4 regions of the Paenibacillus sp. NPDC058174 genome follow, and region 3 is predicted to be linked to each of the others. Evidence: riboswitches for the same ligand, from Rfam matches in the RefSeq annotation. Region 3 holds a riboswitch; each other region holds the start of a gene.

Region 1 (7,962 bases), on a different contig from region 3:
GGAATTGATCATGTGCAGCTTGCAGCCCCGGAGGGGTGTGAGCAGGAGGCGCGGGCGTTCTACGCTGGGCTGTTAGGCTGGCAAGAGCTTGAGAAACCAGCTGAGCTGCAGAAACGCGGCGGTGTATGGTTTCAATGCGGTCCGCATCAGGTGCATATCGGCGTGCAGCCGGAATTCATACCTGCGAGGAAGGCGCATCCAGCGTTCGGTGTAAAAGGTATTGCAGCCCTGCAGAGCTGGCTGCGGGCACACGGTGTTGAGACCATTGCGGACGACAGCAGGCAGGGTGAAGGGGCGGAACGTTTTTACGCCCATGATCCCTTCGGCAATAGGTTGGAATTTATCGAATGGGAGCGTGAAGCGAATGGGAAGCAGCAATAGCAAAGAGAGATTTTCGAATCGGGTAGAAAATTACGTGAAGTATCGTCCGGGTTATCCGGTTGAAGCGCTCGACTATCTGTACTCTGATGTGGGTCTCAAGGCCAACTCGAGAATCGCTGATCTTGGAGCCGGCACGGGGATCTTCTCCAAGCTGCTGCTGGAGCGCGGCAGCGAGGTGATTGCGGTAGAGCCTAACCAAGCGATGCGGGAAGCAGCCGACAAGGAGCTAGGTGAGCTGCCGAACTACCGCTCCGTTCCTGCCGCTGCGGAGACGACGGGCTTGCCGGAGCATTCGGTTGATTTTATCGTATGCGCGCAATCCTTCCATTGGTTTGACCGGCCGGCAGCCCAAGCCGAGTTTCGCCGCATATTGAAGCCTGGCGGCAAAGCAGTACTGATATGGAATTCCCGGCTTACGAGCGGCACGCCATTCCTGGAAGGCTATGAGGAGCTGCTGCGGCTCTACAGCACCGACTATAAGCAAATGACCCACAAGAACATTTCAGCGGATCAGCTGCGAGCGTTCTTCCGTGAGAACGGTATGCGTGAAGCGGCATTTACGAACGGCCAGTTGCTGGACCGCGAGGAGCTGCTCGGCAGAGCACTTTCTTCCTCCTACGTTCCGGCAAAGGGAGAGCCTAACCATGACCGTCTGAAGGAGGAGCTGGGACAGCTCTTCGAACGTACGAATGTGAACGGCCGGGTGAGCTTCGACTACCAAACCGAGATTTTCTGGGGAGACGTGTAGTACAGCGATCTCGACCGTGACTTCAACAAGCTAACAATAGAACAACAAAGCCGCAAGTCGTACTGTCCAGAGGACACACGGCTTGCGGCTTTGTTAGTGAGACCTTCCGACGCGCTTCACAGGATGAAGCCGCGTAAGCGGGCTCTATTGTTCGTCAGCATATTTCTCAGAAGTAGTCGCATCCATAACACGACGAGCGGTTACATAACGAGACTCATAATAGGAGTCACTAAGTTTACTAATTGTAACGCCTCTGCTGGACGAAGAGTGGGCAAACTTTCCATCGCCGACATAGATGCCGACATGAGAAATGCTTTTGCCATTCGTATTGAAGAATACGAGATCGCCAGCATTCAGGTCGCTCTTCGCAACCTTTTTACCCATTTGTGCTTGAGAACCGGAAGTGCGAGCAAGCTCAATTCCCATTTTCTCAAATACATAGGATGTGAATCCTGAGCAATCAAAGCCTTTCGTGGACGTGCCGCCCATCAGATATGGCGTACCGATAACATCATCGATAATGCCGTCCATTTTGGAATCCGCGAATACGCTGCCTGCTTGAAAAGCGAGCAGTAACAGGAGTCCAGCTAGCATTGCAGTAACCTTTTTCAAAACGGTAAAGCCCCTTCCGATGCCGACGAGGTTAGCTGTGGGGTTCGGTTGAAGGATCCCTATGATTTCTCAGGCGTCCGTGCTTACCCGGCGCGGCCGGTGCAGACGTCGAAATCAATTCACCCAGAGTGGTTCCCCCGTTTCCAGTACAAGGAATTAGGCAAGCTTTTTATGTACTTGGGAAATATTCGTTTTTTTTCGCAAATCTCCTCCTCCAACTGGCAAATTCTAATAATTCTCATGTAACCTTTTGCCAAAAACACGCGTTTTCATTAATTTCATTGACTGATTATGTGCTTTTATGGGGTACGACGATTAAAAAATCAATAACTATTTACATTTACTATGTGTGAAGAAGAGAGAATATGTGGAGCAATCGAAGAGAGTGCTCTCATGTAAGTGGGTACAAGCACAGAACGCGGCGGGAAATCGGAGTTGCCAAAGCCAGTAATGGCAAGGGAAGGACAAGCATAGACGGCATTCGACAGAGATAAAAGTGAAGCTTCAATTCTAATACTTCTAATTTTTATAATAGAGCAGTCAGACAGGCGTTGACAAGCTGCCAAAAGCCCAAAAAAGCGCCGGGGACTACCCCGACGCTTGCATATTTGCTGTCTATTCGATGTTATCCTTGCGTCCTCGACTGCAAACAATCGTATTGTGCGCAAATGGTCCATACTTTCATCATCGTCCGAATGAGATGATAGCCTTGATGAAGAATTAACGCAAACAAGCCGGCCCAGATTAAGGAAACGCTAGTGACGCAAAGCGCGATGCCGATGCCAATCGCCCACATGAGCAGCGAGACCCCGGTATAGGGAGCGATATGGCGCAACGCGTGCCAGAGGGAATTGAACACCCCGCTGCCGGAAGCGGCTCCGAGCTGCATCGAGAGAAACAGCAGATGGAGCAGCGCGCTCCACAGCAGCCATGCAGCGGCTCCTGGCAATACAGTTTGCAGCAGGCTGCCCATCGTGCCGCTTTTCAGCAGCGCTTGGAGCCAGGCCGGCAGAAGCCACCATGCCGGTGCCAAGGCAAGAAGCGTCTTGATCCAATAGAGCAGCATAACCGGCTTCCAGGTGCTGCGGATGCCTTCAATGAATTTCGTGCCGCTCTCGTCGGTTGCGTGGTGCAGAGAGTAGAACAACCCGGCATTGAACAGCGGCGTAAGCAGCATGCGGGCCAGGAATAACCCGCCAAGCATCCATAAATAAGGATGAATAAGGTCGGTTTTCATCAATTGGAACTGTGCTTCGCTAAAAAAGAGCCGGACTGCCGAAGGGGGCAGTGCATCGCCGGGAAAACGCCGCAGAAGCGGCGTAACGACCGAATCGACGAACCGGTAAAGGAAGAAGCCCCATAACAGCTGGTACAGAAACAATAGAATGATAATATTCATGTGTTTGACTGTCAGCCGCCAGCCTTGTTTCATATGCATTTTCAAGGAATATCCCTCCTACCAGCTCAGCGTTCCGAGCAGCCCTTCGATTAATTTGGCAATGCTGAGATTCCAGCGCGTGCGCTTCGTCTCCGGCAGCTCGGCAAGCATGAAGTTGTTGATATGCTTGTTGTCGAGCACGTTGCGGTACTCCGAATCGACGGCTGCCCAAGCGAGCGGAGAGTCATGGACGACTTTGTACTGGATATGCGAATCCTGTGCATCCCATTCTTTGGTCATGCTCGTACCGTCCTTGAACTGCATGACAATCGGAACTGAACCGATATTGCCGCCGTTCTTCTTCACCAGCACCGAGGATTCGAACATCGGCTTCCCGTCCTGCTCGACCGGACGAACCTGCACAGCTTCGATGGAAAAGTCGGCCATTTGATTGTGGTACACAAATTGATTGAAGTAATCATGCCATTTCTGCTTCGTCACTTGCTCAACGACCCGTTGGAAGTCGCCGCTGGAAGGATGCTTGAACTTATACTTCTGGAAGTAGGTCCGCATGACTTTCTGCATCATACGGGTGCCGATCTGGTTCTCGATGCCGGCCAGTACTAGCTTGGCCCGCATATAGACGTTCTCTGCGTAGTGATTATGACTGTCGTACGCCCATGAAGGCTGCTTGAGCGGTGCCGGATTCGTCATGTAGCTGGCTTCAAGCGGCAAATTCGGTATGACGCCATACTCGCTCTCCATCACCTTGTCTTCGGCGTAGGAGGTAAAGCCTTCGTCAAGCCATGCTTCCTCGAACTCGTTGGAGGCGACCATGCCGTACCAATATTGATGGCCAATCTCGTGAACGACGGTCCTCTCCAGGCTGTAGCCGGGATTGTCGTTCTCTGCGGCGAATGCGGTAACGAGTGTCGGATACTCCATGCCTCCAGCTCCGTTGGCGCCCTTCGGAGGTACGATGAGCGATAAGGTCGAGTACGGATAATCTCCGTACCATTGCGCATACTTGGTCAGCGCTGACTTGGCCGCATGCATATACCGGTCTTTGAACGCTTCATGCGCCGGATCGAGGTACAGCTTAATGCGCACGCCGGGGATTCCGGTACCGGAGAGCGTGTCCTCTACATAGACAAAGTCGGGAGAAGCAGCCCAGGCGAAGTCATGGACATCATCGGCGTAAAACTGGTACACATGCTCGCCTTTTCCGTTGCTGACCGGCGCTTTGGTCTGGAATCCGGTTCCGGCCACCGTATAAGACTCCGGTACTTGAATGTTGACGGAATAGATGCCGAAATCGCTGTAAAATTCCGAGTTGCCGTGGTATTGATGGATGTTCCATCCTTCGGAGGTTCGGCCGCGCATACCAGCCGTCTCATAGACAGCCAGCTTCGGGAACCACTGTCCGGCCATGACGAATGAGCCGGAGTAGCCCATTCGCGCGAACACTTCAGGCAGCTTGACTTCAAAGCTCATGGAGAGCGTTACCGACTTGCCCGGTGCGACCGGGACGGGCAGCTTAAGCTTGGCCAGTGTAAAATCGTCGGTGTTGCCGTCATCAGGCTGGACATAATGAAGACGCGGCAGCAGGCTTTCGCCCTCCATCGTCTCCAGAGCATTCAGCTTCATGTAGCCCTGGCTGGCCGAGGTTGCCTTGTCCTCCCGGAGCTTGCCCTTCGATTCCTTCATAAACGTTGTCTTGTCATTAAGGAAAGCGTTCGGGTACAGGTGAAAATAGAGCTCGGACACCGTTTTTTTGCCCGGATTGGTCCAAGTCACCGTCTGTTCGCCGTATAAGGAGCGTGCGTCGTTCTGCAGCGCGACGTTGATGTGGTACTCGACGACTCTCTTGCTAAGCGCCTGCGGCTTGGCTTCGGGAGCATCAGGCGCGGCAGGAGCGGCAGGAACAGCGGCAGCAGGCTTGGCCGATGTCGGAACAGATTGCGGCACAGCTTTGGCGGCAGGGGCGAGCGCGTACGTATATTGGGATTGCCAAGCGTGGCCGAAGCCCTGCTGGATCGACAGGCCGAGCAGGACGGCGGTGAGCGTGAATAGCAATAAACGTTTGACATGGCGTGGAGTCATTGAACGTTTCCCTCCCGTTGACAAGCATCTACAGCATGTATATGTTGGCTTTTCACGGATTATTAGCTAAAATGTAATTATTGTACGGGGAAGGTGGAAAAGCCATGACTGAACAGCAAGGACAGCCGGAACAACAACCGGAGAAGAAGGAAAAGAAATCATTGTCGCTCAACGTAGTGAGCAACAAACCACATAGAGGCTTTGGCGCGGGCACAATCGATTTGAGCCAAGTATCATGCGTTATTATTGACGAGGGTGTCGCTTATATCGATGACGGAGCGATGCATGCCAAGAGCAAGGTAGAGAAGGGCATCAAATTCAGCCCGGACAAAGCCAACACGCCAAACGGCAGAACATGCTGGGTTGTATGGGTGGCGGTGGAACGCGACGACGAAGGCACGAAATATGCCGGCGTTACCGCCTGTGAGATGCTGATTGACAAGGAGGCACGCCGCGGGTGGAAGATCCTCCCTGACCACGTCAACAAGCTGGATGCTGCGCTGAAACGCAAGATCAAGCTGGAAGAGCTTGGTGCAGAGGAGAAGGCAGCGCTGCGCAAGCTGCTCACCGAGCATAACGAAGAGTGGTGGAACCACTCCTCTGATGAGCTCAAGCAGGCGCTCGCTCCTGAGAGCCTGTAATGAAGCTTGTCGTCTTCGGAGCCAGCGGCGGGATCGGACGGAAAGTCATTCGCCAAGCGCTCGATGCGGGGCATCAGGTGACTGCTTACGTTCGTGAACCGAAGCGGCTTGTTATCGGTCATCATCCCGGATTAACCGTCGTGACGGGCGATGCGCTCCATCTCGGTTACGTAAAGCGGGAGATCGCCGGACAGGACGCCGTTATTTGTTGTGTCGGCAGCCAAGGGCTTGGCGAGACGACGCTCATGTCCGATGTGATGTACAACATTATTGAAGGCATGAAGGAGCATGGCGTCGCGAAGGTCGCTTATGTCGCTTCAGCTGGTATTCATGGCGAGCTGAAGGGCTTGAGCGGTTATGTAGTGAACCGTGTGCTTCGGCATGTGCTGGCGGATCATCTTCACTCATATGAGCTGCTGCTTGAAAGCGGCCTGGAGTGGACGGTGGCGCGTCCCATGCAGCTGACGGATGAGCCGTTGACAGGCATTTACCGTCAGACGGACAGCGGTGTGCCAAGAGGCGGCAAATCGATATCGCGTGCCGATGTCGCACATTTTCTGCTGACTTCGGTGGCGTCTGATGCCAATGCGGGCAAATCCATTGGACTAGCCTATTGATGGAATAAAGAACCGGGTGACGGGATTACTTAACGGCGTTTATGCTGAAGTAATCTCGCAACCCGGTCTTTTTTTTGTACACTTGAAAAAAAGTTTTGGATAAAGTGCAGGGTTTGGAGCATTTCCCTGCGTCTATAGTATTCGGGAAGGGAGGAGAGCGAGATTCAGGACGAGGCATGGATCAAAGCCGTACAAAACGGCGGGCCTGCGGCGTTTCAATCCTTAGTACATACGTATGGTCCATACTTATATCGAACAGTGTATGCAATCGTTCGTTCGCCGCATGATGCGGAGGATGTGACGCAGGAAGTGCTGATGCTCATCTATCGCTCCCTCCCGGAATGCCGAATGAATGGCTTCAAAACATGGATGACCCGCATTGCAGTCAACCGCGCGATCGATTGGAATCGCAGCAAAGCACGCAAGCCGGAACAGCCGCTAGAGGACTTGGACGGGCAAAAGGCGAATTTGCTGGCAGCGAACACAGGAATTGCCGCGGAGGAAGCTGCTATTGAGCGAGAAGGAAGGCGGCAGGTAAGAGAGCAGGTTCAGCAATTGCCGGACAATTATCGTGAGGTTGTAACGGCTTATTATATGGAGAACAAATCGTACGAGGAGATTGCTGCCGATACGGGGCTGGAACGAAAAAGCGTTGAATCAAGGCTTTACCGGGCGAGGAATTGGATTAAGCGGAACTGGCGGAAGGAGGACTTCGAATGAGCGGGACAGGCAATGATCCGGGCGAATTGGAGAATAAAAGGCAGGCTGAGCAGCCTAAGCTGCAGCAGCAAAGGCATCAGCAACAGGAATGGCATGCAGACAGCACGACGATGCATCTCTATGTCGGCGACGTGCTGCCCGAAACGGAGCGTGAGCAGGTAGAAGCCCATATGGCGCAGTGCGACGTTTGTCTGGAGCTGCTCATGACAGCGGTAGAGGCTGCGCAAACGGTCACGGCTGCAAACGGCGCAGATGTATCGGATATGCCGGATATGGATCAAATGGGGCGGAAATTAAGCCGTCTGTTGTTCCCTCCGCGTATCGTTCAGGAAAAGCCCTACCGGCGCCGTACGTGGCTCCAGCATCCGGCCGTTCATTTCGGGGCTGCGGCCGCTATTACGCTGCTGCTGCTTGGTACGGGTACGTTTAACGGTGTAGCGGAGCGCATGATGGCGATGGATGAGCATACGAGGGTCATGCTGGAGGCCGGGCAGGAACCGGTTATTGTCCCGATTGCAGAGGAAGAACGGGAAGACGGCTCCTGGTCGGACCGGATGGTAGATCAAACGTTGGGCTGGCTGAAGGGGATTGAGAAAAGCCGGTTTAAATAAATTTTGGTTGTACGAAAAGGAGATGATTAAGCAATGCAAGGAAATAAAAGCCCATTGACGGCTTTCTTCTTATCTTTCTTCCCGGGCTTTGGACATGCCTATCTGGGAAGGTTTGTCCGGTTCGTTTTATATGGAGGCAGTTTTTTCGGTT
Region 2 (7,962 bases), on a different contig from region 3:
CAGCTGCAAGTGCGCCTGCCGCCCCGGCCAGACCAAACGCGCCGATTGCCGTATGGGAGAGTGAAAGCGGCGGACTGCTCAGCGGAAGCACAAGAGAAGTCCATAAAATGCTGAACGCACTGAAAATAAAGAAGGCCAATGCAGCGCGGATGCGCAGCACCTTTTCTTGCACGAATAGCAGCAGCACCGAATGGATAAGCCGCCAATAAGGCAATGCTTCCTGTTGACGTACTTGCTCGCTATTGGGCAATATCCGGAACAGAGTCACTGCCATAATAAGTGTAAGCAATGCGGATACGAGATAGACGGCACGCCAGCCTGCTAGGTCTGTCAAGGTGCCGGCAAATGTTCTGGCAAGCAATATCCCGATGACGATGCCGCTTGTCACAATTCCAACTACACGTCCGCGTTCAACGGGAGAAGCTAAGCTGGCAGCAAACGCAACGAGCGTCTGCGTGACAACCGCAAGCAGACCGACGGCTGCGACGCCAGCAAATAAGAAGGCTGCGTTGGGCGCGAGACCGACGGCGAGCAGAGCCGCAACGGACAAGAGCATTTGCCCGGAGATCAGCTTGCGCCGATCCAGCTTGTCGCCTAGCGGAACAAGCAGCAGCAAACCTAGCGCATAGCAGATTTGCGTAGCGGTGATTACGATACCCATGGATGAAGGCGCAAGGCTGAACTCGTTCGACATCGTGTCCAGCAATGGCTGTGCATAATAAATACTAGCTACGGACAAGCCGGCAGCTACAGCGAATAAAAAGGCAGTGAATCCGGATACAGCAGACACCGGTTCGGCACTTGATTGCGCGGGTTTTTCGAGCATGCTAAGGAAAACCTCCTATTTTTATACTGATTGGTACATAACAACTATTCGATAAATATATAGCGCATAATGATCTCATGTCAACTGTTTGACAATGAACGTGCTTATTCGTAGTATTTATATATACCTTTCAGTATGAAAAGAGGGATGGGAATGGTACGTCCACGGGAATTTGACGAGGAGAAGGCGCTGACTGCCGCAATGCAGCAGTTTTGGGAGAAGGGCTATGAGGCAACTTCCCTTACTGACCTGACTTCCAGTATGGGCATTCAACGGCCGAGCTTATATTCCGCATTTGGAGATAAAAAACAGCTGTTCGAAATGGCATTTCGCAAATATACGCAAAATCATGCTGCATCCATTCGGGCTAGTCTTCAGAAGCATACGTCGGTAAGGGCAGCGTTTCGCACGTTTTTTGAAAGCTTGGCGGATGAAGCTTATGAGCAAGCTCCGAGCAGGGGATGCTTCTGCATCAATACGATGGTCGAGCTTTCGCCCCATGATGAGAAGTTCGAAATTTTGACGCGGGAGCACCAGATGTACTTGTCCGTTATTTTTCAGGAGACGATTGAGCGCGGCATACGATCAGGGGAGCTGGATGAGACTGTAAACGCCAAGCAGACCGCTCAGTCGCTGATCATTCAGTTGATCGGGCTTACGGTTTTTTTGAAATCCCGGCCGGATCGTTCATTCGTTGCGAGTGCCATAGACACTGCGCTGAGCTTGATTAAGCCGGCTGAGAGCGAGGGATAATGTGGGGCTGTGCGGGGAATTGCTGTGCGTTTTGGCTCGAGCTGCCGTTCTTGATTCCATAGTCCTCACCGCATTGCGCTGAGTGATGGATTGAAGCTGCGAAAAGTCATCCCGAGCTCAAAACGCTTCGCGCATCCTAGGGTATGTAGCCGACCGTCAAGGAACCGTGTGAGTTGGCTGTGCGGGAATCACTGTGCGTTTTGGCTCGAGCTGCCGTTCTTGATTCCATTGTCCTCATCGCAATGCGCTGAGTGATGAATTGAATCTGCGAAAAGTCATCCCGAGCTCAAAACGCTCCGCTCATTCCAGGTAAGCACAGACGGTCAAGGAACCGTGTGAGTTGGCTGTGCGGGAATCGCTGCGCGTTTTGGCTCGAGCTGCCGTTCTTGATTCCATTGTCCTCATCGCATTGCGCTGAGTAATGGATAGAATCTGCGAAAAGTCATCCCGAGCTCAAAACACTCCGCTCATCCCAGGGTATGCAACTGGCCGTCATAGGAACAATTTCGAGGTTGATGCCGGTTGCAACGAATCAAAATGTAAAAGTGCAGGTTGGAGGCCGTGTTTTCGGAGATTTTAAGCATCAAAATGTAAAAGTGCAGTTTGATTGGCCCAAAAAGCCCCGATTAGGTGAAATGGAGCGATTTCAACTGCACTTTTGCATTTTGAATGCTGTTTTGGAGCTTTTGAGCGAAAACAACATGCACTTTTACATTTTGTTTACTCAAATGGTGCCGCAGCAAGCGGATAGCATGATTTATTAATAGTTCCGTTAGGCAAATGGAATCGTGTTGGCGATGTGAAGCAGCCATTCGCGATCGCTATGTTCAGCCCGCAGTTCATATTGCACAGCTCTTGAAGTCTGGGGAACTTCCATTGCCCAGATTAGCTGCCGCACCTCGTCGTTTTGCAAGTAAACGGCCTCCTGGCCATGGATGAGCAAACGCTCGATCGTTTGCTGTTCCATATCGGGCACATGGATCCGGCTTTTTGTCGTTCCGAACAAGCGGCATTCAAAGTTTCTGTCCGCTTGATCATACAGCAGTCTTGCCCCGACTATATTCTTATTTGGACGAAGATCGCGAACGACGACGGGCTTACTTTGCTGCTCACTTTCGGCTATCATTTCTTCAATTTCTTCTTCCGTTACATCATCGAAGCCGTAATAGACTTCAATGCGGCGAATTTCAGCTTCGACTGGCAGTGGAGGATTCCATGGTGCAGCCTCCTCGAACAGCTGCTCCAAGCTATGAGGCCAGAGGACAGCTGCATAGTTTGTTTGCTGGCTGACGGTACGATCGCCCTGAGCAGCGATATAAATCGCTTTTCCCATACCTGGCTTCAATTGCTGGATGATGGCATCCATCGGATCATCGGGCTGGAAGGTGTCGACGCGTACGGATGCCAGGACCTCGCCGTTGCCGTTGCGCATTTCGATTTGCTCCATAATTTTACGCTTCAATTGAGCTGGAGGCAGTATAGTTTCCGCCTTCGATTTCATCCGATTGATCCAAGCTTCCTCGCCAACATTTTCGAAATGATTCATATCGATTTCCCCTCCAATTTTTTTCTCATTTGCACAAGCGCCTGATTTAATCTGGACTTGACCGTCCCGACCGGAATAGCCAGCGCATCGGCAATTTCCTGCTGCGACAAGTCGTTGATGTAACGAAGCACAAGCACTTCCTTCAGCTTCACGGGAAGATTGTGCAATTCATCCATGACGGAATCATCTTGCGCTTCGCCAACAGAGACATCATTGTAAGCTGCAAGCGGTGTTGTATGCTGCTCTCGCTGCTTTTGCTCCTTCCGGTATTCCTTCCATCTTCTCCTCCTATGGGCGTGAAGCTGACGAATCGTAATGCCATACAGCCAGCCCTGCAAGCTGCGGGAATGATCGTATTTGTCCAAATTTCGATAAAGCTCCAAATATACATTTTGCGCAATATCCTCGGCATCGGTATGGCTGCCGCTCAAATAGTATAAAGTGCGGTACACTTCGTTGACCGTTTCGTTATAAAGCTGTTCGAAGGCTTCCTCCTGTCCGTTCAGCGCCAAGCCGACAAGCTCAGATATCGTTGTAACCGCCACAAATAACTCCCTCCTTTATCGCTATTTACTCTATTTGGCCATTTTTCTGAAAATCGTTCGTTTTCTTTTATTTTATTTCAAAATCCATACAAATGGGAAAATTTTACCTGTATAATAGTAGCTCTGCATCTTTACGAGATTGATATCCAATAGAGGAGGAAGTCTATGTTTCCCGATTTATCGGTTCATCCTGATTTTGTAAGCGGGCAAAGCATGCCCTGGTGTAAACAGTTGGCAGTAAGGACTGGAAAGTATGAATACCCATGGACGGCGAATGTGGAGGGGCAGGCGGCGGAGACGGTCTTGACTGAAAAACTCGCTTCTGCCGTACATGGCAGAGTACTTGATGTCGGCTGCGGGCATGGTGAGTACACGAACCGCTGGTCGGAGCAAGCGGTGGAGGTCACCGGTTACGATATGACAGAAGGCTTTATTCGGACAGCCAACGAACGGTATCGAAGCGCTAATGTCCGGTATGTAGTAGGCTCAACCAAGCAGGGGCTTCCGTTTCCTGATCATTATTTCGACGTTGCTTACACAAAGAAGGGACCAACAAGCTGGTATGAGGAAGGGAATCGGGTTGTCCGGCCTGGAGGCTCGCTAATTATGCTCCATCCGGGCGACGGTAATGGAGAAGGCGGTGAATTGGGGGAGGTGTTTCCCGGCTTATTCGCCGGACCTGCACCAGGTACGCCTACGCTGGATCGCATTCAAGAGCGGCTGGCGGTTAGCGGACTTACTGACATCCGAATGACGGTGTTGAAGGAGCTGGTATGGCTGCCTGCGGCTGAGGATATTTTGGCGTTGTTATGTTTTGGTCAAAGCGACAGTTTCTCGCAATATGTAAGGGAAACATGCTTCAAAGCTATTCAGACGCAGTTCGATAAGCATGCGGAGGCTCGGGGGATTAAGACGACCGGATTTTATTACTTTATTGAAGCAAAGGCATCAGCTAAATAGAATCGCATCATTTACAGATGAAGCCGCCTCGCATTTTCGTGAGGCGGCTTCATCTATGATCCAGACTAGGGGGACAGCTAGTATAAGGACAAATAAAAGACCGATTGACGGAATAGCTCGGCATATCCGGCCTGTGAAGGCTGATGTGATTCAGGATGGGACTGGCCGCGGCATACTTGGCGTACAGCGTCATCGAAGAGACTGCGCAGCTCGGGATTTCTGACGTTCTCCGAACGGGGAGAGCCTGCAGCGGTATGCAGGTTGACCCAGCCCATATAGTGAGGTGCAGAAGAGCACCAAGCGTTCCAGTCCGCAGGCTGCTCCTTCTGCTGAATGAATAGCTCGCCCCACCCGATGCCGATATTAGTTGATAAGCGCATATAGGCGCGATAACCGGATTCAGCCGGGATGATAAACAACTCGATGTGAAGCACTTTTAATGTTGACGGCAGCTGCTGAATGTCGGGCAGCGGTTCCGTTCCTTTGTATACTACAGTTATCATTTTGCAATTCTCTCCTTGATTTCGCTTACGGAGTTAGCTGACGGATTCGGGATAGAGAGCTTCCCTACAGACGTGCGCATTGCGCTTTCGTCCGATTCACCCCGTGCCCTACGATCATCGCATCTTATGACGATGAACGCAAGCGTTGGTTCCCCCGTTTCTGTCCGATCAGAATTCAGCGATAGATGTATGAGCCATGTTCTGGCATGGCGTTCATATTAAACCGGAATCGTCACGTTGTAAAATAACAGACGGGCGATATTGCCCTTCTTTTCGGCAAATTGCCAATATACCTGCCATTATCCTCGTAAAATACGCTTCTTTCTTTGAAATTCTCATTATGGCTTCCGTAATCGCATGCAATTAAAAGCAGGTTGATCAGTGACGGGAGCCACTATGTTATCCCTAGCGTCTAGTTTTTGAAAAGGAGAGAAAGAACGAGATAAATCGATTATTTTCAAGAAGTAACATTATGTAAGCGTTATAACCTATCCTTTTCCCTCGAATTTTCAACCTATTTGCACCCGCTATCGCTTTACACAAATATTGGCTGGGAGTATGATTCGATTCATGGTTACGTAATTTGTTTCCAATGCTGCACTTGCTGAGTTCCCGTTCATTGCAACGGGAAGCGGGGGAACCACAGCGGGATAACTCCAGTATTCTGGAATTTCCCGTTTATCGCGGCGCTGCGATCCGATGTGAGAGTCGGAGGACGGCGTTGCAGGGGTGAATCATCGACCGAAAGCCATGGACTTCGGCTGATGTAGGGCAACTCTCACTGCCCGAATCCGACAGCTAACCTCGTAAGCTTATAGTTGAGAGAGGCGACAATCAACGCGATGACTTTGTCATGGCTTGTTGGCCGCGTAAATCCAGCATACCCTTTAGCGCCTAATGAAGGCGGAAGGATGTATGCCGTTTGCGCTGTCCAAGCGATGTTCTTAAGAAGCCGCGGGTGAGCACCTCTGCTCCCTGCCGGCTTCTTTTTTGTTGCCTTTTTTCCTTGCGATTTCATAAACAGGAGGCATTTTTAGAAAATGGAAACGATCGCGGTAGCCGGTTTTAACGAAATTAGCGTTAATTTTATTCGTCAGCTGCTCTACCGTCAGCTTCCTTTCATCGTGTTGACCAACAGCAAGCTGGAGGCAAAACGTATAACGGAGGTCGTAGATACATCTCTAGTCAAGGTTCTGAGGGTTCGAACAACCGCCAGAGCGTGGAGTATCCCGGAGCTGCCGATTGCAAAAGTATATATTTTCGAAAGCAGTCTTCCGCTAAGCTGCCGCTATTTAAGATATTGCAGGTCCCATTGGGCCAGTGCCCATATTTGCGTAATTACGACTCACTGGCATCCGAAGGCGATCTATAAAGCGCTTGGAGCGGATGGGATTGTTTACACGCAAGGGGAAGAGGTCGGTTTTTTGCTTTCTTTTGCGGAACAAGCGCCAGACTTATAGGACAGGAGGCTATATTCATGATGGATTTCTATATGGTTGTACTGCTGCTGGGCGTGTTCGCTATGCTGGCAGGTTTTCTGGCTTGGTGCGCTGGAACGGTCGACGGCAAAGGAGGAGAGGGAAGGTGATTCTTATTGCCATTGTTACTCTGCTGATGTTCCTGTACCTTGTTTATGCTTTGTTGAATCCCGAGAAGTTTTAGCCTAGGAGGCCATATCGATGGAAATTGTTCAAATAGCGGTCGTGGTCGTGATTCTTATCGCATTAGTCAAACCGCTAGGCACTTATGTATATCACGTATTTTCGAATGAAGCCAATTGGACGGATAAGCTGTTTGGGCCGTTTGAACGGCTGCTTTATAAGCTGATCGGGCTGAAAAACCGGGACGGCATGAGCTGGAAAAAGTATGCGTTCAGTTTTATCGTGACCAACGCGGCTCTGACGGCGGCAGGCTACTTGCTGCTGCGGCTTCAGCGGCTGCTTCCGTTTAATCCTAACGGGATGGACGGAATGGAGCCCACGTTAACATTTAATACGGTAATCAGTTTTATAACCAATACGAATCTGCAGCATTACAGCGGCGAAAGCGCGCTTTCTTACTTTTCGCAAATGGCTGTCATCATGATGATGATGTTTACATCGGCGGCAACCGGCTTTTCAGTCGCGATTGCGTTCATTCGCGGATTAACGAGCAGAGGCAGAACGATCGGACATTTTTTCGAGGATTTCGTCAAAGCGCATACGCGTATTTTGCTGCCGGCATCCTTCGTTATTACGCTGGTGCTGGTTGCGCTGCAAGTTCCGCAGACGCTTGAGCCGACGCTGACCGTTAAGACGCTGGAGGGAGCGTCTCAGCAGATCGCGATCGGGCCGGTCGCCTCGCTGGAATCAATCAAGCATTTGGGTACAAATGGCGGCGGGTTTTTCGGCGTCAACTCGGCGCATCCGTTCGAGAATCCGAATCCGCTGACTAACGTGATCGAGATTTTGTCCATGTGGGCATTGCCGGCCGCGCTGCCTTATACGTTTGGCCGATTTGCCAGGAGCAAAAAGCAAGGCTGGGTCATTTTCTCGGCGATGATGGTGCTGTTTCTCATTTGTTTAACGACAGTCTACACCGCAGAGAAAGCCGGCAATCCCATCTTTAACAGTCTTGGCATCGATGCGTCTCAGGGCAGTATGGAAGGCAAGGAGGTCCGGTTTGGCATTGCAGGGTCGGCCTTGTTTACAGCTGTAACAACAGCCGCAACGACCGGATCGGTCAACAACATGCATGATACGCTGACGCCAATTGGAGGCCTCGTTCCGATGGCGGAAATGATGCTCAATGTCATTTTTGGCGGCAAGGGCGTGGGGTTAATCAATATGC
Region 3 (7,962 bases):
TAATTTTTTCAAAGCCATCTCCCTCCCACCTAAACCCGAATATTATAAAGACAATATAACATTTTTATACGGATTTAATCAAGATCAACGTCACGATCATGTCAGCATTCTTACCACGTACACTTCTTTGCAAAATCCTCTAAGCCCATTATAGATGCGGGCGAGCTTGGCTTCCTTCGATACCAGGCCAAAAACAGTCGGACCGCTGCCTGACATCAGCACGCCGTCAGCACCCAGCCGCTGCATGCTTTCCTTCAATTGCAGCACCTCAGGATGCAGCTCCAGCGTCACGTTCTCCAGTACGTTGCCGAGACCTTCGCATACGTCATTGAACGAGCCTCGCTCGATCGCCGATATCATATCGGCAGCCGACGGATGCGTCTTCAGCTCATTCGCTCTGAACTTGCCGTACACGTCTGCCGTCGATACATTGATCGGAGGCTTGGCCAGCACAACCCAGCACTGAGGCGGCGCTGCAATCGGCTCCAGCTTCTCTCCGCGTCCAGTAGCCAGAGCGGTGCCTCCCGTTACGCAGAACGGCACGTCAGAGCCGAGCTCCGCGCCGAGCTTGCACAGCTCGTCCTCGGAAATCTGCAGCCCCCATAGCCGGTTCAATCCCCGCAGGGCCGCGGCAGCGTCGCTGCTGCCGCCTGCAAGGCCTGCGGCCACTGGTATTTTTTTATCCAAATGAATATATACGCCTTTGCGTACATCATAGCGGTCTTTAATGAGCTTAGCGGCCTGGAAGGCTAAATTCTTCTCGTCCAGCGGTATGTATCCGGCCTGACTCGAAATAATAATCGTATCCCGCGGCAGCTCCTCCATCTCCAGGCGATCTGCCAGATCGACCATGGTCATAATCATCTCGACTTCGTGGAAGCCGTCCTCGCGCTTTCTAAGCACATCGAGCAGCAGATTGATTTTAGCCGGCGCTTTCTCATATATTTTCATCATAAGCTCTCCCGTTCGTATCGTTAGCTTAAGCAACATTATAACAAACGGACACAAGAAAAGCTAAGAGACTGCGGCTTCTTTCCTATACCGTGTCCTTAGCTTATGAATTACAGCTTTCCCGCCCTTACGGACGGTCTGATTTATTCGCGGCAGCTTGCTCGGCAAGCTGTATGGCGCGCTTGACCATATTGCCCGCTTCCTTCGTCGTAATCCCGCCCCAGCCCTCTTGATCCACTTTATTCGCGAAACCAAGGTCTTTGGCAAGCTCATATTTCAACTGCTCCGACATGACAGATCTTCTGCGGCTCATTGTTCTAGTCGACCTCCTTAAGAATAGGGTTGCTGCGTTTTAGTATGCACTGGGCCCTCCTCGTTCATGCCTTGCAGGTTTCAACAAAAAAAGGACGCGAATGGGAATCCATCCGCGTCCAGACAAACGGCCTTTCGGCATCTATAGCTCTATTGCTCCATATGGGTAATACGGACTTGACCTTCATCATTGCATACGGTCACTTCCACCGACTCCGTCAGTATATCCGCATAACTGTAAGAGACACGCTTAAAGGCGTGAGACTCCTGATCCAGTTTTACAATGAAAACAGAAGGGTAGATTTCTTCCAACGTACCGGTTCGTTCGATAGTCTTGCGACGGCCACCGTTTGCTCGAAGACGGATTTTGGAGCCAACGTGGGCTTCCAAATTGCGTTTAATTTCCAACAGCGCATTTTTTGCCATTGTCCACTACCACCTCTTTCCTTGTCCATTATAACCAAAAAGAGGGAGGTTGTCAAACAAAGCAAAATATTATATCAGCCATTTTATTTGTTTGTCAACGGTATTTTTTCTTATTTTTCTAATATGAGGAATAATGGACAAATAAATAGGGCATAGCTCCGCAACATCCCAGATGCAGAGCCTTTTCCGGATGGAAATGGCTAGGAAGTTGATTTCAACAAGGCGGCTACAGCAGCCGTTTTGGGCTTAGGCAGACCTACCCGGCATCGGCCTATCGTCTCAATTCCGCCTACACCGTCAATCCCGCTTATTGTGCCGTGCACGACATCGGATAAATTTATCGTTTCCCGGATGGACGTATAGCTGGATTTGATCGCAATATAAACCGGATCAAGCGCATGAATCAGAATGCGTCCGGGCGAGCTTGCAAAATTGGAGCCAGCTTGAAGAAGCGCTTCGAAATGCGACTGGCAGGCTCCCGCTATGACGACTAAGCCGTCGCGGTTCTTCTCATATTCTCTGGCAACGTGAACGGCATTGACGAAGCTCTGCGAGTTCTTATAGCTGCCCAGACTGAATAGGTCGCCATTAGCATGGCTTTTCAGCACACCATCATGGCCCGTAATAACAACGATATCTGGCTTCACCTGCGGCAGCAGACGGAAGAGCAGATCCGCCATCTGCGACTCATGAGCATGCACGCCATGCGCAGGCACCTTCATCGCCTCGTACAGCTGCATGCTTTTTCGTAAGTAATTGCCATCACCATCAAGATGGAGCACTTTACCCGGCATTTCGAAATACGGCTGCGCCTGCTGTTCAGCTGCCAGCCTGATTTCTTCCCCGGTCTGCACTGACTGCTGCTGCGCTCTTTGCTGCCGCATGCGCTTTAAGGAGTCGTTAACTTTAATACGCACTTGCTGGGTCGCTCTCGTCGATTCGGGGTCACGTACAACCGACAAATCGGGAATCGGCGCATCCGCAAGCAATCGATAGTCCGTGCCTTTCAATAGGGCTCGCTCGGATCGAACATCTTCAACTCGGAACAGCACGTCACCGCCATACGATTTGCGGACGACCAGGTCCCCTTGCTTCATGGGTAAATCACCTCTTCGTCTATCGTATGGGTGTAACGTGCTGAGTGTGCGAATGTCTTTGTTATTGGGCCTGTGCTAGCCCCTCCAGCCTGCCTCGAGGAAAGCCCGGCTTATACGGGCGAACTCCTCCAGCGAGAGCGTCTCACCACGCCGCACAGGATCGATGTCGCAGCCGATCAGCAGCTGTGTCAATTCCTCGCGGCGTTCTTTGCCGACGAGCGCCGTCAAGTTGTTCGACAGCGTCTTGCGCCGCTGCGCGAAGCTCGCCTGGACGACGCGGAAGAAATGCGCCTCATCCGGCACATCTACAGGCGGCTTGTCCCGAAGGGCAAGCTTAATAACAGCTGAATCAACGTTCGGCTGCGGAATGAACACCGTATGCGGAACGAGGCATACGATTTGCGGCTCGCAATAGAACTGTACGGCTACGCTCAAGCTGCCATACTCCTTGCCGCCTGGCTTGGCTGCCATCCGCTCTGCCACTTCCTTCTGGATCATGACAACGATATTCTCCAGCGGGAGCTTCTCCTCCAGCAGCTTCATCAGAATCGGAGTTGTGACGTAATAAGGCAAGTTGGCCACGACGCTCACTTTGGATACGTCCGCAAACTTCTCCTCGAACAGCTGCTTCAAATCCAGCTTCAGCACGTCGCCATGAACGACCTCCACATGGGATTCTTGAGCCAGCACATCGCGCAAAATCGGAATAAGCCGGGGATCAATCTCCACGGCGGTCACTTTGGCCGCTTCAGCAGCCAGATGCTGCGTCAGTGCGCCGATGCCCGGACCGATCTCCAGCGCACCCTTCGTCTTATCCAGACCGGCTGCTGCCACAATTTTATGCAATATATTTTGATCGATCAAAAAGTTCTGCCCCAAGCTTTTCTTGAAGGAGAATCCGTATTTCGCAATAATTTCTTTCGTTCGCTTTGGCGTCGCCACTTCTAACGCCTTCATAGCCGATCCGTTCGTCTCTTGTCCGCTCATACCGCTCACTCCTGTCCCTGTTCCATTTTACGCAGAGCTTCCACAAATTCCGTTCGGGAAATCCTGAAGCTTGTACAACGCTTAAAAAACGTCTTGCCGTTTGCGTAGCCGATGCCAAGCAGCTTGCCCATCTCTAGCCTGCGGTTAGCTGCATCGGGATGTACAATCAAGCCCGCGCCCATTAGATCATCCCAAGTAATCTCTCCAGCACCCTCGCCCTCCGGATTTTCCGTCCGCAGTTCAGATAAAGCTTGCCGGATCGCATCCGGGCTTGCATTCTCGATGCCGATATCGCCCTTGTACAGCGCCTTCTCCTGCGGCAGAAACGCATGCTTGCAGCCAGGCACCCGCTTCGCCACGATTTTACGGATACGTTCACCCGCATGGTCGGGATCGGTAAATATAATAACGCCGCGGCGCTCCTGCGCCAGCTCAATGCGGCGGAGCACCTCCTCGCCGATTGCCGAGCCGTTCGTCTCGATCGTATCGGCTTCTACCGCACGTTTCACGGCTACTGTATCGTCCTTGCCTTCCACCACGATTATTTCTTTAATCAACGATTTACATCCCTTTCTTGCACCGCCAGATCCCTTCTTTGTGACCGGGCATATTTTATCCCAGCGAACCGCAACATTGCTGCGGCTGACGCCGTCTAGACTTATGTACGTGAAAATACAAAAAAGAAGAGGCAATGCCCCTTCTTATCATATAAGGCTTTATAAGTTTTTCCAATACAAATCGACTTATATTCCTTGCACGCTAGCTAGATGTCGGTTTATTTGGTCCAAGAACGTATACGGTGTAGCCCTTCTTGCGCCCAAACTTATTCGCCAGCTTGGAGCTGTCGAAATAAACGTCGATCTTGCTGCCCTTAATGGCACTGCCCGTATCTTCCGCGCGGCGGAAGCCGATGCCTTCGATATAGACCCACCAGCCGATAGGAATGACTTTCGGATCGACTGCGATCGTGCGGCCTTCCTGAACCTTCGTACCGGAAGCCGTTATACCGAATTGCGGATGGCTCTCGTCCTTGCCTGTAGATTCCATGTCAGCGGTATAGGCCGTGAGCGTTACATTATTCAATATCTTCTTGGCTTTGAACGAAACACCGCGTTTCGTGAACGTCGCCAGAGTCGTGCCGCTATTCGATAGCGTCTTCACCTTCGGCTCCGGTTTTTTCGTTCCGATCGCAACAACCTGGTTGACCGCTTTCGATTCAACAACTTTGTTGACGATCTTCTGAGATACGAGAACTCCATTCTCGTATTGCCTTTGTACATGTTCGACGACAAGACCCTCTTTGCCGGTCTGCACCAGCTTCTCTTTGCCCTCTTCGAGGCTCGGGTCTTGCTTTTTAACGATCGAGAATGGCGTAACTCTCTCCGATTGAGACACTTTCGTATCGACGCGAGTGACCGTTACCGTCATCGCATCTGTAACCAACGTACCCCGCGAAGGTGTTACCCGATCCTGATCGCGCACAGCAATATTTAATTCTCCAATCGCTGCTTCGACTGTCTTCTCCGTCGTGTACACCGTTGATGTCTTGCCGTCCGCTACTACAACGAGCGGTACCGCGAGCTTAACCTCGATCCGGTCACCGTCTTTGATCGACGCATTGAGAGGTGCTGAAACCTCGTCATGCGGGCCGATCGTAATAGCTTGTTCATCCAGTAGGCGTTGCAGGACCCATTGTTTTGTTTTCACAACGGTTTCTTGTCCATTCACCACTACGGATACGCTTTTGTCAGCCGTTCCGTACAACAACACCAAAAACATGAAAGTCATAGCGATTGAGATAATGGCACTTAGAAGAATCAAACGCAAGTTTTCATGCTTCCATCGCAATGCGAAAGACATGCTGGATGATCGTTTCCCATGGGTCTCCTTAGCTTGGATAATGCCCACTTCATCGGTCCTCCTTCATAGCCCCGCCGCCCTTGTGTGACGCATGATCATAATTGACGCGACTATTAAGTATATTGGCGTGCAAGCACGCTCCAGTGCATTTCCTAATTTCTCGCAGCCTCTCACCCCCTGAGACTTACCCTATGTCGACCTTTTCCGAGATATTCAGAAAAGAAAAAGAAGCCTTCGACAGAGGATCTGTTTCGTGGCTTCCCGGATTGTCGGTAGACTTCAGGAATGGTGAATGCACGAGATTGATCGCTCTCTATTTACGCTTACGAGGTTAGCTGTCGGATTCGGGCAAGAGAGCTGCCCTATCGACGGTCGAATGCTCATGGCAAACGCCGCCAAATTCACCCCATTGAGAAACTTCAAAAGCTCGTCACTGCCAAGCCGTCGATGGCTGCAGATTCGATGCCTGGTTCCCCCGCTTTCCGGTTCCGGAAATTAAGCGTCAACTGGAAATCCAATACAAAAACTTAAAGCTCTGAAATGAATCATACCTTCACGGACCACCTGTTGTAAAGAAGCGATAAAAGACGATTTTAGCTAAATTTCTGGATTATGACGGAAAAGAGAGCCGATTTTCGCAATAAAAATCAGTTTTATCGCTTGAAAGGTCTCTCAATCTTTGTTTTTTGGCCTTTTTTATACAATACCAAAACATTTTTTACCGTTTTCCATCGTAATTTTTGCAATTTCATCCACTGTTTTTCCTGTTATTTCTGCTGCAGCCTCCGCTACATAGGTCACAAATGCAGTCTCATTTCTCTTCCCTCTAAATGGATGAGGAGACAAATAAGGGGAATCTGTTTCAATCAAAAGACGGTCTAATGGAACCCTTTCCAAAACCTCTTTTGGCACCCTTGCATTTTTGAAAGTGACGGGTCCGCCGAATGAAATATAGAAGTTCATATCCAGGCATTTTTGAGCCGTTTCCCAGCTCCCGGAGAAGCAGTGCATGACCCCTCCAACCTCTGCTGCATTTTCTTCCTTAAGCATTCTGATTATATCCTCATGAGCGTCCCGGTTATGGATAACGATGGGCTTGCCCACCTTGCGGGCGAGCCGGATTTGCTCCCGGAACACCCGGTGCTGAACCTCTTTGGGCGATGTATCCCAGTGATAGTCCAGTCCGATTTCTCCGATGGCGACCACTTTCGGATGCGAGCACAGCTCTTCAATCCATTCCAGATCTCCCGGCTGCATATCAATGCTGTCTACCGGATGCCAGCCGACGGCTGCATAGACGAAATCATACTGTTCAGCGAGCGCCAGCGTCGTCGGGATCGTCTCCCGGTTGAAGCCGATATTAAGCATCAAATCTACACCAGCCTCCCGTGCCCGAGTGATCGCTTCGGCGCGGTCGCTGTCGAATTTGGAGCTGTCCATATGCGTATGGGTGTCGAATAAAGAAATCATTTTCAACCTTCTCCTTCTATATATATGTAATCGGAATGGCTGTCCCAATTCCGGGTGTATGGAGTCATTTTCCAGTTGAACGGCTACAGTCGGAATAACTCTCTTATTGCAGGGCTTAGCTTGGTGCCAGCCTCAATAAGCGGCTCCTCCGGATAATACAAATGATACTCCCCTTGATGCAGTCCGGTGATTGATCGTACAATGTCGGATTTAGCGGAGATTTCGGATAAACGGTCTTGCTCGTCGAGCAGCAAAATCGGCGTTTTCTCCTCTTTTCCACCCTTTTTCGAGTCCGGACGGTATACGTCATAGGGCTGGTCAAACGGGAAGTCAATCTCCATATGATACTCCGGATTTAAGCCGATTGAAGTGAACTGCAAACTTATTTCTTCTAATAAAGTATCGTCAGGATCGGTCATCGTAATGTACTTGTACAGACGGCGATTCAAGAACCGGTTGCACAGGTCGGCAAGCAGAGCATCCCCTTCATCCTCCCAGTGGAGAAATGCAGCCTGTACATACGCTTCATCCAGCTTCAAGTAGGACTTAACCGTGATGGTCCCATCGAGCAGCTGCTTGATCGGTCCAGGCATCCATTCGAAATGATAATCCTGCTCAAAAAGCTCTTTGGCTCTGCGGAAAATTTGCCGCAAAATGATCTCCGAGCTTCTTGTCACCGGATGGAAGTAAATCTGCCAATACATCTGATAGCGTGACATCAGGTAATGCTCAACGGCATGCATCCCGCTCTCTTTCACGACGATTTTGCCCTGCACAGGACGGAGCACGCGCAGAATCCGCTCCAGATCAAAATTGCCGTAATGAACCCCGGTGAAATAAGCATCCCGCAATAAGTAAT
Region 4 (7,962 bases), on a different contig from region 3:
CGCCTGCCGAAGCAACCGTTACGCCGAAGGTGCTCAGAATGACATTCTCATCATTCGCATCAGACAAGAAGCTGAGCGGAATGAGGTTTTTGCCGGAAGCATCCTTTTGCTGAGCAGCAGCTTTCAAATATTTTTCAACGCCGTCGATCGTTTTCAGATCATCAACCGTCATGCCGGTTTTCTCCAGCACGTCCGAACGGACGAACCAGCCCAGCGAAGCCCAGCCCGGCCACGGGTCTTGCGGGTTTTGGTCAAACCAGGCCGGAATCGACCAGATATGGCCGTCTTTATCCTTCATTCTGTCCAGATAAACCTTCGGAATAGCAGCCAGACCCGGATATTTGTCCGGCATGTCGAAGTATTGCTCCAGCGGCAGAACCGTATTGGATTTAATCATAGCGGAAGTCACGATATCGGTACGGCCAAAAATTGCCGCATCCTCGAATCCGCCCGTATTCAGCTTCAGATTAAGCGCCGTCATGGCATCGCCTTGCGTAGCCTCGATCTGAACGTTAATGCCTGGCTCTTTCTCTCTCCAATACGTTTGTACCATGCTGTCGTTATTGATCGTTGCGGTCCAGCCCAGCCAAAGCTTAAACGCTTTGGACCCGGTTCCTGCCGCTGCCGTAGAACTGGCATTCGGGCTGCCTTCTTCTTTCTTGCCATCCCCGCCTGACGAACAAGCTGCCAGAACGAGCATCAAAGCTGCAAGCGTTAATGCGACCCATCCTTTTGCTCCCCGTTTTGCTATCATGTCATGCTTCCCCTCTCTCGTCTTGTAAATTGGTATGTGGTGATGCCCTATACCTGCTAGTTATGGCTTACCCTTTGACCGAACCGATTAATACACCTTTAACAAAATACTTTTGCAGGAACGGATAGACGCACAGGATTGGCAGCGCGCTGACCATAACCGTAGCCATCTTGATCGACATCAGGGTTACGTTGGATAGCATCGAGCCCCGAGCGATCGCTTCCTGATTGTTGTTGGAGCCAAGGACGACCGATATATCCTGGGCGGAAAGCAGCTGCTGCAAGAAGGTCTGCACCGGGATCAGAGTCTGGTCGGATACGTAGAACGCCCCTGCAAACCAGTCGTTCCAGTGCATAACGGCGGTGAACAAACCAAGCGCCGCAAGCATGGGCTTAGATAGCGGAATAATAATCGAATATAGGATGCGTACCGGGTTAGCGCCGTCGATTTCAGCCGATTCGATGAGCGCATCCGGAATGCCTTGAATGAATTTCATCATGACGAACATATTCCAGGCCGAGAAAGCCGTTGGAATGATATACACCCAGAAGGAATTGATCAGATTCAAGTTATAGAGCTGAATGTAGAACGGAATCAATCCGCCGCTGAACAGCATCGTAATCAGAATGTAGCCAAGCAGCGTATTCCGCAGCGGCAGCGCCCGGTAGGACAAGCCAAATGCTGCGATTAATGTAATGAACAAGCCGCATACCGTGCCGACAATCGTACGGAGAATCGTAATGAGATAAGCGTGCTGAATAACCGAATTGCCGAGAACGACTTCATAATTGTACAAAGTGAACTCCCGCGGCCATAAGTATACTCCGCCTTTTGCGGCATCACTGCCTACATTTAGCGATATCGCCAGCATGTACATAAACGGATAAATAACAGATAGGCATAACAGGCCCAGAAACACAACTATAACTATCTGACTTACCTTTTCGCCAGTTGAAAGTTTCATGCTTACCAGAGCCCCTCCCCGTTCATCCTGTTGGATATCTTATTAGTAGTTACGACGAGGATCAGACTGATGAGCGAAGAGATAAGGCCCATAGCGGTTGCCGGTCCAAAGTAGCCCTGCTGCAAGCCGCTGCGTAAAATGTACGTATCAAGTACATCTGCTACCGGCTGGTTTGCCGGATTCATTAACGGATAAATTTGATCCATTCCGACAGCAATCAGGCTCGGCATGCTCAGAATGAGAATGATCGTAATTGTAGGCATAAGGCCCGGTATCGTAATATGACGAATCTGCGACAGCTTGCCGGCGCCTTCCACTTTAGCCGCTTCATACAGCTGGGGATCAATGGTAGTAATCGCCGCCAAATACAGAATCGTATTCCAGCCGACTTCCTTCCATAGACCGCTTACGACGATCATCGGACGGAACCATTCGGTAGAGCCCAGGAAAAAGACCGGATCGCCGCCTAGATTCGTAATGAGCTGATTGACCAATCCACCGTCGAGTGTAAGCAAGGATTGCAAAATATAAGCAATAACAATCCAGGAGAAGAAATGTGGCAAATAACTGACTGATTGAACAAATCTTTTGAAGACGCTATGACGAACTTCATTAATTAACAGTGCTAACAATATTGGTGCCGGGAAACCGAACACAAATTTAAGTGCCGCGATGTAGATCGTATTTCGCGCTACTATCCAGAACTGATCATCTTTCAAAAATGCAAAGTTTTCAAAGCCGACCCACGGGCTGTTCCATACCGTCAGGCCGATGTGAAAATCTTTAAAAGCTACCTGTATACCGGTCATCGGTACGTAATTGAACAGAAACAAAAGTACGAAGGCCGGTAAAATCATCATGTACTGCCAGCGGTATTTTCTCAGACTTGCAAGCATCGTGTCACCCCTTTGTTTAAAAGTATAGGGAGGAAATGAAAGCGGAACCATATCACAACGATTGGTTTTTCATCAATTTGATTGGAGAAAACGATAGAAACGACAAAAAAGCCCGAAGTGGGCTTTTCTCAGAGGATTAATATTCCAAGGAGGGGTACGGACTGCTTCCAAGCAGGTCAGGTTTACTTTCTAGCAACAGGTATGCTATTTTGTTTCTACAGATATAGAAAGATTATGATTGAAAAAAGGTGAATTACGATGGCAGGAGAAAATACAGACGTACGTCAAGCTGTTAAAGTCTACAAAGCACTCGGAGAGCCTACCCGAATCAAAATCGCCATGCTTCTTACACAAGATGCCGATTTATGCTGCTCTGATCTTGGAACCAAGCTCGAATCGGTAGCCAGCTCGACGCTTTCCCATCACTTGAAGCAACTGACAGAATGCGGGCTGCTTGATCAACGCAAGGACGGTACGTATATCTACTACCGCGTAAATCACAAAGTGGCGCAAAGATACGCGCCTTATTTGTTGGAGTAAATCATTGCCTCCATATGACGACAAGCTGTTAATGCTTTTGCTTCGCATTCAGCTCCTGCAGGCTCTGGTTCATTTCATCCAGCGATTTCTGCATCGCATCCATTTTGCGCAAGGAAACCATCTGATTGCCTATAATGCTTGAGATGCATAAAACAAAAAAAATGATGCTAATGATTAGCCACATAAGGTCCTCCTGATGTTATCAATTAATTAGCCGCTGCTAGCTGCTGCTCCATTTATCGCTGTCCTCGACAACACCCCAGCCCATTCCCATTCCAAAAGGGATCTCTTTCTTCTTATATAAGAATGTACCGTTTAAATCGATGCTGGGCTGATTAAAATCAAGAAGCTCGGAATCTCCGAACACTTTTTTGATAGGCGCTATAAACGTATATACGGTCTGTTCGCCTGGACGGAGTATAACCGGACGATTCAGTTCTGTTTTTCCTTCCAGCCTGAATGGATTATCGCTCGTTCCATTCGAGGTAATCACAGGAAAAGAAAGATAGAAATGAAGGTTCCTCAATTCGATCTTGCCTTCATTTCTCACTTCAATATTATATTCGGTGAAGTCTTCTCTCACTTGGAGAGCTACTGCTCTGATTCGAATATCCTCATCATTAAAAACGAGACGGCTGCCTGACGAGCAGCCCGCCAATGCTAGAACGCACAGAATCAATACGATGAAAATCCATTTTCTCACGCTGTTGCCTCGTTCCTTGCTGCGCTACCGTTGCAGGCTAGCGGTAAATTTAATAATCGCATCCGTTGTTCCTTTATCTTTCGGGTTGCGGGACAAATTAAGAAACAATTCGCGAAAAAGAGCATCATTACTCACTATTTCTTCCTTGTAATCGGCATTAAGCATCGCCATATACAAATTATGCAAAGCGATATCGAGCTCATCGTTTTCCTCCTCGTAAGAGGTAAGCGGCGACATTGCAGCCGCTGCTGCAACTGACGCTATGCACCGCTGATAAGAGGAGATACCCTCATCACCAGTCAACTTCATACTAAACCCGGTTATTACATTAGATAACTGTTCGATGAAGGTCCTGTCGATTTTATTCTGGACTGCCTCTTGTTTCTTCACTAAAGAGAAAATACTAAACAATAAAATAATAGCGGCCAGTATCAATATAACTGCTGCTGTGTGTCTGGATTTCAACACCTTAGATGCAACTCCCTCTTAATATTTGACGCCGCGAAGCCGATACATCATAAAACAGATGAAATAGATGAAGCTGGTCATGCCAAACAGCATAAACACGCCCGGCGTAACTACCATATACATGCTATACGGAAAACTCCAAATATATGCTGCCAGCAAAATCATGCTTTTCTCCAGCATGAGACCCGTGCCAAAAATAACGGCAGGAAGCACAAGCATCATAAAGGTAATAAATGCACTCGTTTTTTCCAGCCCTGGACCATAAGGATTCACCCATACAAAAATAATCCATAATAAAATCGTCGATATGCTGGCCGTATATCCAATTAGATTCGTCAGTTTGACTACTATTTTTCGATCCATCTCTAATCTCTCCAGTTTCTCTTCCAATTTGCTACAATTCACCTTTCAGTTTACCACTTTATCAATAATTGGAAAACAAAAGAAGCAGCAAAAGTCCTAAAATGACTTTGCTGCTCCCCAAAAGGCTACTATTTTATTGTCCGGCTCTATTAATCAGCTGCCGCACAACTAGGACTGCGCTCCATTTCATTAACGGAAATGATCGCATCGTTCTTCTTGACCGGCTTCGTCCAGTATTGCTCGCTGCCGGGAAGGTCGTCGAACCATTCGGCATCGGGCGGACAATCGAGCGCCATGAACTGCCCGTAATTATCGTCTCTTGACTGATGATACTTAAGATAGGCTTTGCCGTTATCAATGGCCAGAATTTCAATTTTGCCGGAGGTGTGGCTCATGGACAAGCGCACTCTTTTGCCCAAACCGGAAGTTCTTGCCTTCGCTTCCTCTACAATTTGATACACCCGCTCTAGCGGAAGCACAAATTCGCGATTGCCGGCCACCGGCCTGTTGACGAAAAAGTAGTAAGGCGTAACGCCTGCCCACGACAGCTGGTCAAGCAGCTCGCCCAATACGGCCGGATCATCGTTAATGCCCTTAAGCACCGGAGTTTGGTTCACGACAATCGCCCCTGCGTCATGCAGCGCCTTGAACCCTCTTCTAGCTTCTGGCGTAATTTCACGGGGATGGTTAATATGCGCCATGACATAAATCCGCTTCTCCTCCGTCGAATGGGTGCGAATCAGCTCCAGCAGCTCCTCGTCCTGATAAATCCGCATCGGATTGAATACCGGAATTTTGGAGCCGAGCCGGATGATTTTGACATGATCGATGCTTCGGAGTCCTTCAATAATTGTACGCAGCTTGGAGGTTGCCAGAATGAGGCTGTCCCCGCCAGTGAGAAGCACATTGCTGATCTCAGGAGTTTGCGCAATATAAGCAAGCCCCGGAGCTACATCCGACATCGCTTCCTTGACGTCATTGCGGAACAACCGCTTGCGGAAGCAGTAGCGGCAATAGGAGCCGCAAACCTCAGAGACGATCAGAAGCGCCGTCGTCCTGTATTTGTGCTGGCATCCCGGAACGACATAATTTGTATCCTCGTCCGAAGCATCCCAGCGTCCATACTCAGACAGCTCCCCTTCATTGGGGATAACGAGCTTGCGGATCGGATCATGAGGATCATCCCAATTGATTAACTGGAGGTAATAATCGTTGACGCGAAAAACGAATTTGTCCGTAATCGGCTTTAAAACGGCTTTTTCGTGCTCGGACAAATTGTCCATTTTTGCAACATCCGTAATGTACCGTACCTTCTGCACTGTATCTCTCTCCTTCGTCCCATAGGGTGAGAATAAAGGGAGCCTTTTGTGTCAAGAAGCCAGTGTGCCGCCAGCAGGGTCCAAAAAAAGACAAAAAGAGACCCTTAAAAAATAGGGTCTCTGGTTGATCACATTCAATTTGAAGCAGACCCATCCACTGCTGACGAGGTTAGCTGACGGGCTCGGGTAAGATGGTACCCTACATTCGCAAATGATTCGCCCCAATTGACTGGTTCCCCCGCTTCTCGGCCGGGTGCGGCCGAAAACTAAGCGTAGCTTTATTGTAAGCGATTGCAGGCCAATAAGTCAAAGCCGCTAGATGGTGTGGTACTTATACCGGCTCAAGGGCCCCGTAAGGATTGAACTTATAGCCGAGACTGCCGACTGTCAAAATAAACTTGGGGGAGGAAGGGTTCTCTTCGATTTTTTTGCGCAGCTTCGATATGTGCACCTTGACCGTATCTTTAGAGAAATTGCTCTCGTCCCGCCACGCAAGCCTGTAGAGCTGCTCAGTATGGAGCACCTGATTGGGATGGCTGGCCAGCGTCGTAAGCAGCTTGATATCCTTCGGAAGAAGTGTAACCAGCTCTTCACGAACTGTGACGGTCATACGTCTGAGATCGATGCGAAGTCCCGGATATTCCAGCACGTCCCTATCCGGTTCTGGAATAGAGGCTGCCGGGGGCAGAAGATCGCTCCACCGCAAATTCCCCTTCACCCGCAGCAGCAGGTCGAGCGGATCAAACGGCTTCTGAATAAAATCATCTCCTCCTGAAAGGAGCGCATTCACTTTATACTCCTGCTCCCGGTTGCCGGTCACGAATAGAATCGGCCTCCGGTAATGCGTGCGGATATGACGGCAAAAGGTGACGCCATCCATGTCCGGCAATTGAATGTCGAGTATGGTTAAATCCGGTTCCTCCGCAGCAAACAAATGGAACGCCTCTGCAGCGGATAACGCATTTCGAACCGTGTAACCCTCATGCTGAAGAAAAGATGTCACGATACTCTGAACATCTGGATCATCCTCAATGACGAAGATGATTTTTGGCCTCATATGGTTAACCTCCTAAAGACGGTATCTCTACAATATCACAGTGATCCTATCAACATTTTATGACAGATTGCTGTCGATTAAAATAGAATATGCTAGGATAATAGTAGAAAACATCGAATGCTCAGGAGGCCTCACCATGAGAAAAACATTGGCAGAACACAACCGGGTGTTTGCAGCCACCATATTATTATTTCTCATTGCGCTGACGGCACTGTGGCTGGTATTTATTCCGCAATGGAAACCGTTCTCCGGCGACGCTTCCTTAATCCGGCTTACGGACGGCAATGGACACTATAAAGGCAACAATTCCATGCAAGTATTGCCCGACCGGGAAGGCATGCTGGAGTATGAACAGGTTGTTTCTCCCCGCATAGCCGAGCAGTTTCTTCCGGCAGACGGACGCGCCGCATTCGGCTTGTCCGCAAGCACCTATTGGCTTCGGATGACAGTAGTGAATGAAAGTGAGACCGGGGAATGGGTGATTCGTCTCCACAATGCGGTTGTGGACCAGTTCGACGTTTACTTAGACGGCAATCGTCTGGGTGCGGAGGGAGTCTCTCCCCTGGGGGAGCGATTGAACGATCATTACGGCGCCTATGAGCTTGCGCTGCCTGCGGGAAAACCGGTCACGCTGCATATGCGGGTGACGACAGAAGGCTCAATGATCGTCCCGGTCGAGCTGCTTGATCGTGCGAGCTATCACGAGACGCTGCGGACCGAGTACCTGCTGTTCGGAGTCTACTACGGTTTCGTACTGCTTATGGCGGCCTATATGTTATCGATGTATATCTTTTTCCATAATCGCTCTTATCTCTACTATTCATTCTATTTAATTTTCTTCGCAGCCTCCCAGCTCATCTGGAACGGCATACCGCAAGAGCTTCTGGGTGAAAACCAT

The links. Region 3 has a riboswitch for cyclic di-AMP ahead of ACFVVF_RS28460 (resuscitation-promoting factor). Riboswitches for the same ligand answer to the same signal wherever they lie in the genome.
Region 1: it holds a riboswitch for cyclic di-AMP, as region 3 does, so the genes downstream of both, ACFVVF_RS26960 (C40 family peptidase) here and ACFVVF_RS28460 (resuscitation-promoting factor) in region 3, are expected to answer to the same signal.
Region 2: it holds a riboswitch for cyclic di-AMP, as region 3 does, so the genes downstream of both, ACFVVF_RS10970 (hypothetical protein) here and ACFVVF_RS28460 (resuscitation-promoting factor) in region 3, are expected to answer to the same signal.
Region 4: it holds a riboswitch for cyclic di-AMP, as region 3 does, so the genes downstream of both, ACFVVF_RS12605 (KamA family radical SAM protein) here and ACFVVF_RS28460 (resuscitation-promoting factor) in region 3, are expected to answer to the same signal.

The regions. Positions count from the first base shown of each region.
Region 1 covers NZ_JBHVUY010000010.1:69,501-77,462, forward strand. Annotated here, with positions in the region: gene ACFVVF_RS26950 (VOC family protein) at 1-381, shown strand, start outside; gene ACFVVF_RS26955 (class I SAM-dependent methyltransferase) at 365-1,129, shown strand; gene ACFVVF_RS26960 (C40 family peptidase) at 1,274-1,741, opposite strand; cyclic di-AMP (ydaO/yuaA leader) riboswitch at 1,747-1,914, opposite strand; gene ACFVVF_RS26965 (hypothetical protein) at 2,367-3,179, opposite strand; gene ACFVVF_RS26970 (M1 family metallopeptidase) at 3,198-5,222, opposite strand; gene ACFVVF_RS26975 (YwhD family protein) at 5,327-5,863, shown strand; gene ACFVVF_RS26980 (NAD(P)-dependent oxidoreductase) at 5,863-6,480, shown strand; gene ACFVVF_RS26985 (sigma-70 family RNA polymerase sigma factor) at 6,739-7,200, shown strand; gene ACFVVF_RS26990 (zf-HC2 domain-containing protein) at 7,197-7,811, shown strand; gene ACFVVF_RS26995 (hypothetical protein) at 7,845-7,962, shown strand, end outside.
Region 2 covers NZ_JBHVUY010000001.1:2,467,794-2,475,755, reverse strand. Annotated here, with positions in the region: gene ACFVVF_RS11000 (MFS transporter) at 1-826, opposite strand, end outside; gene ACFVVF_RS10995 (TetR/AcrR family transcriptional regulator) at 980-1,579, shown strand; gene ACFVVF_RS10990 (hypothetical protein) at 2,095-2,343, shown strand; gene ACFVVF_RS10985 (hypothetical protein) at 2,352-3,125, opposite strand; gene ACFVVF_RS10980 (RNA polymerase sigma factor) at 3,122-3,670, opposite strand; gene ACFVVF_RS10975 (class I SAM-dependent methyltransferase) at 3,836-4,630, shown strand; gene ACFVVF_RS10970 (hypothetical protein) at 4,708-5,133, opposite strand; cyclic di-AMP (ydaO/yuaA leader) riboswitch at 5,141-5,324, opposite strand; cyclic di-AMP (ydaO/yuaA leader) riboswitch at 5,726-5,961, shown strand; gene ACFVVF_RS10965 (hypothetical protein) at 6,174-6,593, shown strand; gene kdpF (K(+)-transporting ATPase subunit F) at 6,679-6,795, shown strand; gene kdpA (potassium-transporting ATPase subunit KdpA) at 6,813-7,962, shown strand, end outside.
Region 3 covers NZ_JBHVUY010000013.1:73,091-81,052, forward strand. Annotated here, with positions in the region: gene purR (pur operon repressor) at 1-12, opposite strand, end outside; gene ispE (4-(cytidine 5'-diphospho)-2-C-methyl-D-erythritol kinase) at 97-951, opposite strand; gene ACFVVF_RS28435 (small, acid-soluble spore protein, alpha/beta type) at 1,079-1,264, opposite strand; gene veg (biofilm formation stimulator Veg) at 1,414-1,689, opposite strand; gene yabG (sporulation peptidase YabG) at 1,890-2,786, opposite strand; gene rsmA (16S rRNA (adenine(1518)-N(6)/adenine(1519)-N(6))-dimethyltransferase RsmA) at 2,862-3,773, opposite strand; gene rnmV (ribonuclease M5) at 3,779-4,330, opposite strand; gene ACFVVF_RS28460 (resuscitation-promoting factor) at 4,533-5,681, opposite strand; cyclic di-AMP (ydaO/yuaA leader) riboswitch at 5,938-6,145, opposite strand; gene ACFVVF_RS28465 (TatD family hydrolase) at 6,330-7,103, opposite strand; gene ACFVVF_RS28470 (HD domain-containing protein) at 7,187-7,962, opposite strand, start outside.
Region 4 covers NZ_JBHVUY010000002.1:222,883-230,844, reverse strand. Annotated here, with positions in the region: gene ACFVVF_RS12645 (type 2 periplasmic-binding domain-containing protein) at 1-754, opposite strand, end outside; gene ACFVVF_RS12640 (carbohydrate ABC transporter permease) at 822-1,718, opposite strand; gene ACFVVF_RS12635 (ABC transporter permease) at 1,721-2,614, opposite strand; gene ACFVVF_RS12630 (ArsR/SmtB family transcription factor) at 2,873-3,154, shown strand; gene ACFVVF_RS12625 (hypothetical protein) at 3,183-3,338, opposite strand; gene ACFVVF_RS12620 (putative periplasmic lipoprotein) at 3,375-3,857, opposite strand; gene ACFVVF_RS12615 (hypothetical protein) at 3,882-4,325, opposite strand; gene ACFVVF_RS12610 (hypothetical protein) at 4,344-4,688, opposite strand; gene ACFVVF_RS12605 (KamA family radical SAM protein) at 4,838-6,007, opposite strand; cyclic di-AMP (ydaO/yuaA leader) riboswitch at 6,151-6,290, opposite strand; gene ACFVVF_RS12600 (response regulator transcription factor) at 6,339-7,064, opposite strand; gene ACFVVF_RS12595 (sensor histidine kinase) at 7,201-7,962, shown strand, end outside.